2 regions of the Micromonospora sp. R77 genome follow, and region 1 is predicted to be linked to the other one. Evidence: riboswitches for the same ligand, from Rfam matches in the RefSeq annotation. Region 1 holds a riboswitch; the other holds the start of a gene.
The links. Region 1 has a riboswitch for cyclic di-AMP ahead of MRQ36_RS26815 (transglycosylase family protein). Riboswitches for the same ligand answer to the same signal wherever they lie in the genome.

Region 2: it holds a riboswitch for cyclic di-AMP, as region 1 does, so the genes downstream of both, MRQ36_RS15595 (hypothetical protein) here and MRQ36_RS26815 (transglycosylase family protein) in region 1, are expected to answer to the same signal.

Annotation. Positions count from the first base shown of each region.
Region 1 is NZ_JALDST010000001.1:5,784,425-5,788,112, forward strand. Features, by position in the region: gene MRQ36_RS26810 (glycoside hydrolase family 3 N-terminal domain-containing protein) at 1-1,454, shown strand, start outside; cyclic di-AMP (ydaO/yuaA leader) riboswitch at 1,619-1,792, shown strand; gene MRQ36_RS26815 (transglycosylase family protein) at 1,793-2,488, shown strand; gene tnpA (IS200/IS605 family transposase) at 2,825-3,241, opposite strand; gene MRQ36_RS26825 (transposase) at 3,258-3,688, shown strand, end outside.
Region 2 is NZ_JALDST010000001.1:3,325,700-3,329,387, reverse strand. Features, by position in the region: partial or broken gene MRQ36_RS34450 (HAD-IC family P-type ATPase) at 1-744, opposite strand, end outside; cyclic di-AMP (ydaO/yuaA leader) riboswitch at 1,432-1,562, shown strand; gene MRQ36_RS15595 (hypothetical protein) at 1,567-2,586, shown strand; gene MRQ36_RS15590 (carbonic anhydrase) at 2,660-3,313, opposite strand; gene MRQ36_RS15585 (MarR family winged helix-turn-helix transcriptional regulator) at 3,528-3,688, shown strand, end outside.

The DNA.
Region 1 (3,688 bases):
TGCACGGGCACAACAACGTCCACGGCGCGACGATCTTCCCGCACAACATCGGCCTCGGCGCGACCCGCGACCCGGCCCTGGTGCAGCAGATCGGGCAGGCGGTGGCCGAGGAGGTCAGCGGCACCGGCGTCGACTGGGACTTCGCCCCCTGCCTCTGCGTGGCCCGCAACGACCGGTGGGGCCGCACCTACGAGTCGTTCGGCGAGACCCCGGACCTGCCGTCGAGCATGTCCACCCTGGTCACCGGCCTGCAGGGCAGCACCCTCGGCGGACCCACCTCGGTACTGGCCACCGCCAAGCACTACGTCGGCGACGGTGGCACCACCGGCGGCGTCGACCAGGGCGACACCCGGCTCAGCGAGGCCGACCTGCGCGCCGTCCACCTGCCGCCGTTCCAGGCCGCCGTCCAGCGCGGGGTCGGCTCGGTGATGATCTCCTACAGCAGCTGGAACGGCGTGAAGATGCACGGCAACCAGTACCTGATCACCACCGTCCTCAAGGGCGAACTCGGCTTCTCCGGCTTCGTCGTCTCGGACTGGAACGGCATCGACCAGATCGACGGCGCTGCCGGCTTCACCGCCGCCGAGGTCACCGCCGCGATCAACGCCGGCATCGACATGGTGATGGTGCCGACCGCCTGGAAGACCTTCCTCAGCACGCTCCGCGCCGAGGTGCAGAACGGCCACGTCCCGCTGAGCCGGATCGACGACGCGAACCGGCGCATCCTCACCAAGAAGTTCGAGCTGGGCCTCTTCGAGCGGCCGTACACCGACCGGAGCTGGACCCCGACGGTGGGTAACGCCGCCCACCGGGCGTTGGCCCGGCAGGCCGTCCGCGAGTCCCAGGTGCTGCTGAAGAACTCCGGCGGCGTGCTGCCGCTGGCCCGGGACAACAACAAGATCCTCGTGGCCGGCAAGAACGCCGACAACATCGGCAACTCCAGCGGCGGCTGGACCATCTCCTGGCAGGGCTCGTCCGGCGCGATCACCCCCGGCACCACCATCCTGCAGGGCATCCGCGCGGCGGTCGGTCCGACCACGACCGTCACCTACAACCAGCGCGGCACCGGCATCGACCGCAGCTACCGGGCCGCGATCGCGGTGGTCGGCGAGACGCCGTACGCCGAGGGGCAGGGCGACCGGACCGGCAGCATGAGCCTGGACCGGGACGACCTGCGGACCATCTCGACGCTGCGCAACGCGGGCGTGCCGGTGATCGTGGTGCTGGTGTCCGGCCGTCCGCTGGACATCGCCACCGAGCTGCCCCGCTGGGACGCGCTGCTGGCGTCCTGGTTGCCCGGCACCGAGGGTGCCGGGGTGGCGGACGTGCTCTTCGGCGCCGCGCCGACCGGCAAACTGCCGATGACCTGGATGAACTCGGTCAGCCAGCAGCCCATCAACGCCGGCGACGGTCAGCTGCCGCTCTTTCCCCAGGGCTTCGGCCTGACCTACTGACCACGCCCGTGGACTGTCCGACCGGGAGCTTGTAAGGCACGTTTCCGCACCCCGCAACTCGAAAACTCGTGCCGTCGCTCGGCCGGGTGAAGAACTTCACAAGAAGTGGGCGATCGCCCGAAACCGTTCCTAACGTCGTATGTGTTCGCGATCGCGGACACCACGGACCGGCAACGCCTAATCCCGCCGCCGGTCCGGAGGTACCTGGACCTCAGGCGGGAGCGGGGGACCCACACGTTCCTCGGTGCTCGACACCTCGGGGTGAAGCCGCCGACCGGCGGCCGGGCTCCTCGGCCCGAACCCGACAGCTCACCTCGTCGGCGTGGAGGAAACCACACATGGCTACTGCACACATCGGACGCCACCGCCGGACCGACGCCCGTCGGGTCGCGGTCGGCGCGCTCGTCGTCGGCGCCGCCACCGGGGCCGCCGCGATCCTCGGCCCGGTCGCGCCGGCCAGCGCGGCCAGCGTCAACTGGGACGCCGTCGCCCAGTGCGAGTCCGGCGGCAACTGGCACATCAACACCGGCAACGGCTACTACGGCGGCCTGCAGTTCAGCAAGAGCACCTGGAACGGCTACGGCGGCCAGAAGTACGCCAGCCGCGCCGACCTGGCCAGCCGCGGCGAGCAGATCGCCGTGGCCGAGAAGGTCCTCGACGGGCAGGGCATCGGCGCCTGGCCGGTCTGCGGCAAGAAGGGCGGCTCCACCAAGCACTACGCCACCAAGGACTCGGGCTCGAAGTCGAAGAAGGACTCCGGCACGAAGTCCCGTTCGGACTCCGGGCACAAGGCGAAGGCGGAGGAGCGCTCCTCGCGCAGCGAGCAGCCCGCCACCCGCAGCTACCGGCGTACCGCGCCGGCCACGGGCGGCGCCGCCGGCGCGTACGTGGTGAAGCCGGGCGACACGCTGTCGATGATCGCCGACGCGAAGGACCTCGCCGGTGGCTGGCACGCCCTGTACGAGCGCAACAAGCGCGTGGTCGGCGCCGACCCGGGTCTGATCTTCCCGGGTCAGCAGCTCCGGCTGCGCTGATCCCCGCGACCGCGCACCGGGTCCGCCCGGGTACGGATCGACCGCGAACGCCCGGCCGGGTCACCGGCCGGGCGTTCGGCCGTCCGGCCCGGTGAGTGCCGTCCGGTCGGACCGGACGAAAGGGTTTGTCCGGGCCGGACCGGGGCATCCGGGAGCATGTCGTCCGTCGTCGAGGACCCGCCGCTGCCGACGCACCTCCAGTTGGAGATCACCTCGGCCTGCAACCTGCGCTGCCTGATGTGCCTGGTGCGCTACCGGAATGCGGGCCAGTGCTCCGGCCTTCTGGCCGGGGGTGAAGGCCCGCGTTGGGAGGGCCGTCAAGGCTCGAGCAGTGTCTTAAGCTCGACGGTTCTGCTGTTCGATGTACTGCTTCAGGACGCTCGGCGGTGGCCCGTCGATGGATCCGGCGAAGTACGAGCCTGACCACAGTTTGGTGTCCCGGTAGTAGTGGGGCGCGAGGTCGGGGAACTCCTGTCGTAGGCGGCGCGAGGACACGCCTTTGAGCGAGTTGACCAGCCGGGCCACGGCCATCTTGGGTGGGTAGTTGACCAGTAGGTGGACGTGGTCGTTGTCGCCGTTGAACTCGATGAGTTCGGCTTCGAAGTCACGGCACACGTCCCGCATGATCGTCTCCATGCGGGACAGGTGCGGGTCGGTAAACACCTTGTGGCGGTACTTTGTCACGAAGACCAAGTGGACGTGCATTGCGAAAACACAGTGCCTGCCGGTGCGGATGCCTTCGAGCTCTGCCATAAACCAAGATGGTACGGTGCTGTTTGTGCAGCTCCGTTACCGCTACCGCGTCTACCCGACGCCCGGCCAGCAGATCGCACTGGCTCGGGCGTTCGGGTGCGCACGGGTGGTGTTCAACGACGGGCTGCGCGCACGGCAGCAGGCACACGAGGCCGGCTTGCCGTACATCTCAGACGGCGACCTGTCCAAGCAGGTGATTACGCGGGCGAAGCTGACGCCGCAGCGGGCGTGGCTGGGCGAGGTCTCGGCGGTCGTGCTGCAACAGGCCTTGGCCGACCTGAATACCGCATACCGCAACTTCTTCGCCTGGGTCACAGGCAGGCGCAAGGGTCGCAGGGTCGCCCCGCCGCGGTTTCGGTCGCGTAAGGACAACCGGCAGGCGATCAGGTTCACCAGGAACTCCCGGTTCAAGGTTCTCGACAACGGCCGCCTGCGCCTGCCGAAGAT
Region 2 (3,688 bases), 2.5 Mb from region 1:
GGCCAGCCGCACCACCTCCGGCCCGGCCACACCGGCCGTCCCGGCCACCTCGGTGACGACGTGCCGGCCCCGGGTCAGCGTGCCGGTCTTGTCGAAGAGCACCGCGTCGACCAGGCGCATCCGCTCCAGGGCCAGCCGGTCGCGGACCAGGATGCCGGAGCGGGCCGCCAGGGCGGTGGAGAGGGCGATCACCAGCGGGATGGCGAGGCCGAGCGCGTGCGGGCAGGCGATCACCAGCACGCTCACCGTCCGCACCACCGCCTCGCCGACGTTGCCGAGCAGGCTCCAGACCAGCACGGTGACCACGGCGGTGCCGACGGCGACATAGAACAGCCACGCCGCGAAGCGGTCGGCGAGCACCTGCGCCCGTCCGCCGGCCTGCTGCGCCTGGGCGACCAGCCGCTGGATCCCGGCCAGCGTGGTCTCCTCGCCGAGCGCCTCCACCCGGACCCGGATCGCCGAGTCGGTGGCGACGGTGCCCGCCACCACCCGATCCCCGACCGACCGGGCAACCGGACGGGACTCCCCGGTGATCATGGATTCGTCCAGCTCGGCGCCGCCGTCGACGATCCGTCCGTCGGCCGGCACCCGGCCGCCGGGGCGGACCAGCACCACGTCGTCGAGCCGCAGCTGCGCGATCGGCACCCGTTCGGTGCCCCCGTCGGGCCGTACCCGCTCGGCGTCGTCGGGCAGCAGCGCGGCCAACGCGGCCAGCGCCCCCCGGGCCTGCCCGACGGCCTTCATCTCCTGCCAGTGGCCGAGCAGCATGATGGTCACCAGGGCCGCCAGCTCCCACCAGAAGTCCAGGTCGAACGCGCCCAGGCTGGTGGCCAGCGACGCACCGTACGCGACGGTGATGGCCATCCCGATCAGCAGCATCATCCCCGGGGCGCGGTCCCGCACCTCGCGGACCGCCCCGACCAGGAACGGCCAGCCGCCCCACCAGAACACCACCGAGCCGAGCACCGGCCCGACCAACGACCGGCCAGGGAACTCCAGCGAGTAGCCGAACCAGTCCATCACCATGTGGCTGGTCAGCACCACCGGCACGGTCAGCACCAGGCAGAGCCAGAAGCGTCTCCGGAACATCTCCGGGTCGTGCCCGGCGTGCTTGTCGTGCCCGCCCGCCCCGCCGTGGCCACCCGCCTGCCCGGCGTGGCCGGTCGAGTACCCGGCGTGACCGGTCGCCTGCCCGTGCTCCGTCATGCCTTCACCATGCCGCCCGCCGCCGCGTCGGGTGGCCGGACGCCCCGAGGAGTACGGAGGTCGGATGGTGACACTGCGCAGCGTGACGGCCGGTGTTAAACGCGATGCTGGTCACGCTGGGTCGCAGCGAAATACCGCGTTTGGTGGGCTTCAGGACGTAGCTGCCCGGGAGTGCTCTCGGGTAACCTCGCTGCCGGTCACCGCCGAAGGCGCGCACCGGCGCCTGCGGTGCCGCCGCCCAATCGCCGCACGGCGAACCGGGGAACCAGGTACATGGGGTGAATCCGCGCGAGCGGTAGGGGCCACTTCCGTCCCGAACCCGTCAGCTAACCCGGTCGGCGGTCGACGGAAGGGAACACTGTGACGGCACCCCTGCGCCGCTGGTTGACACCCGTGGTGGCCGTGCTCGCCGCCTTCGCTGTCGTGGCCGGCCCCACCCCGGCGACGGCCGCCCCGACCACCCCCGCCCCCTCGGGGCACGAGGAGGACGACGAGCCGGCGCTGATCACCGACGTGATCGACGCGGCCAACCGGGGCTACATCCAGGCGAAGGCGAAGCTGGCCAAGTCCGAGGAGCGGCAGCGCCAGCTCGCCGCCGAGGAACGCCGGGCCAAGGACGAGCTGGAGGCCCTGAAGCCCCAGGTGGCGCAGATCGCCGCGCAGTCGTACCGGACCGGCCGGATCGGCGCGATGGCCATGCTGCTGGAGAGCAACGCGCCGGACTCGTTCGTGAAGCGGGCCGCCGCGCTGGACGAGCTGAACATGGTCAACGAGCAGAAGCTCGCCGACGTCAGTGCGGTGCGCAACCGCGCCGAGCAGGCCCGGCTGGCGGTCGAGGCCGAGGTACGCGAGCAGGCGAAGCTGACCAACGAGATGGCCCGCAAGAAGAACGAGGCGGAGAAGTCGCTCGCCCTGGTCGGCGGGCTGGGCTTCACCGGTGGTCTGGTCTCGGCCACCTCCCCGGTCGCCCGGGTCGCCCCCGGTCGCGGCTCCGACGGTGACTGGCGTCCGGAGTCGTGCAGCGAGAACGATCCGACCACCTCCGGCTGCATCACCCCGCGCACGCTGCACGCGTACAAGGAGGTCAAGCGGGCCGGCTTCAACCGCTTCGTCGGCTGCTACCGGCCGGGTGGGCCGTGGGAGCACCCGAAGGGCCGGGCCTGCGACTGGTCGTTGCAGAACAGCGGCTTCTCCCCCTGGCACAACAACGACACCCGCCGGTACGGCAACAACCTCGCCGCCTTCCTGATTCGCAACGCCGACCGGCTCGGCATCTACTACGTGATCTGGAACCGGCAGATCTGGTTCCCGGCGACGGGGTGGAAGTCCTACAGCGGCCCGTCCAACCACACCGACCACGTACACATGTCGTTGCTCTGAGCCGGCGACGTACGACGAAGGGGCCGTCCCCGCGATCACGCGGGGCGGCCCCTTCGTTCTGGTCCGAGGGCGCTCAGCCGGTGACGGCGGGAGCGGTCCGGTCCGTCGCGGTCTGCTCGCCCGCCGGCACGGTGGTCACCGTGCGCACCTCGCCGGCGCTCAGCCGGTACGACATGCCGACCACCGCGCACCGCCCGGCGGTGACCCGCTCGGCCAGCACGGTGGAGTTCGCCAGCAGCGCCTCGACGGTCTGCGCGATGTGGATGTCGACGATCCCGTCGATGGTGGTGACGCCCTGCTCGGCGGCCCGCTGCAGGCTCGGCACGACGGCGTCGACCACCGCCCCGAGGTGGCCGGCCGGCGGCGTGCCGGTGGTCGCCACGTCCCTGGCGGCCTGCACGGCGCCGCACGAGTCGTGGCCGAGCACCACGATCAGCGGGGTGCCGAGCACGGTCACCGCGTACTCGACGCTGCCGAGCACCTCGGGGCCGACCGTGTGGCCGGCCGTCCGGACCACGAAGAGGTCACCGAGGCCACGGTCGAAAATGATCTCGGCGGCGAGCCGGGAGTCCGAGCACCCGACGATCACCGCGAACGGGTGCTGCCCGTCGGCGACCGCCGTCCGGTGGTCGGCGTCCTGGTTGGGGTGGCGCGGCGCGCCGCCGACGAATCGCCGGTTGCCCGCGTACAGCTCGGCGAGCGCCTGCTCCGGAGTGTTCGGGGTCATCCCCACCTCGTCCCTGGCACGAAAACGACCTGGTCAGCCCGGCCGGCGACGGAGGCGGCCTCGCCTCCACCGTCACACGCAGCGAAAGATACGTCAAGATTTACGTGATCCACATTTCACGCGTCGGAAATCCCTTGACCCTCAGTGGTCACGCGCGTGCCGAAGGCACCGTCGGGCCGAGGCCCGCACCCGGAACCACGAGGAGGGCCCTACCATGTCCGACATGGCGACGACAGCAGGCGAGAACGGGAGCAGCCGGAACTGGACGTTCCTCACCAACCACGGGCACGTGCTGCTCGCCATCGCGCGTAACCCCACCGCCCGGCTGCGCGACGTCGCCGACGAGGTCGGCGTGACCGAGCGGGCCGCCCAGGC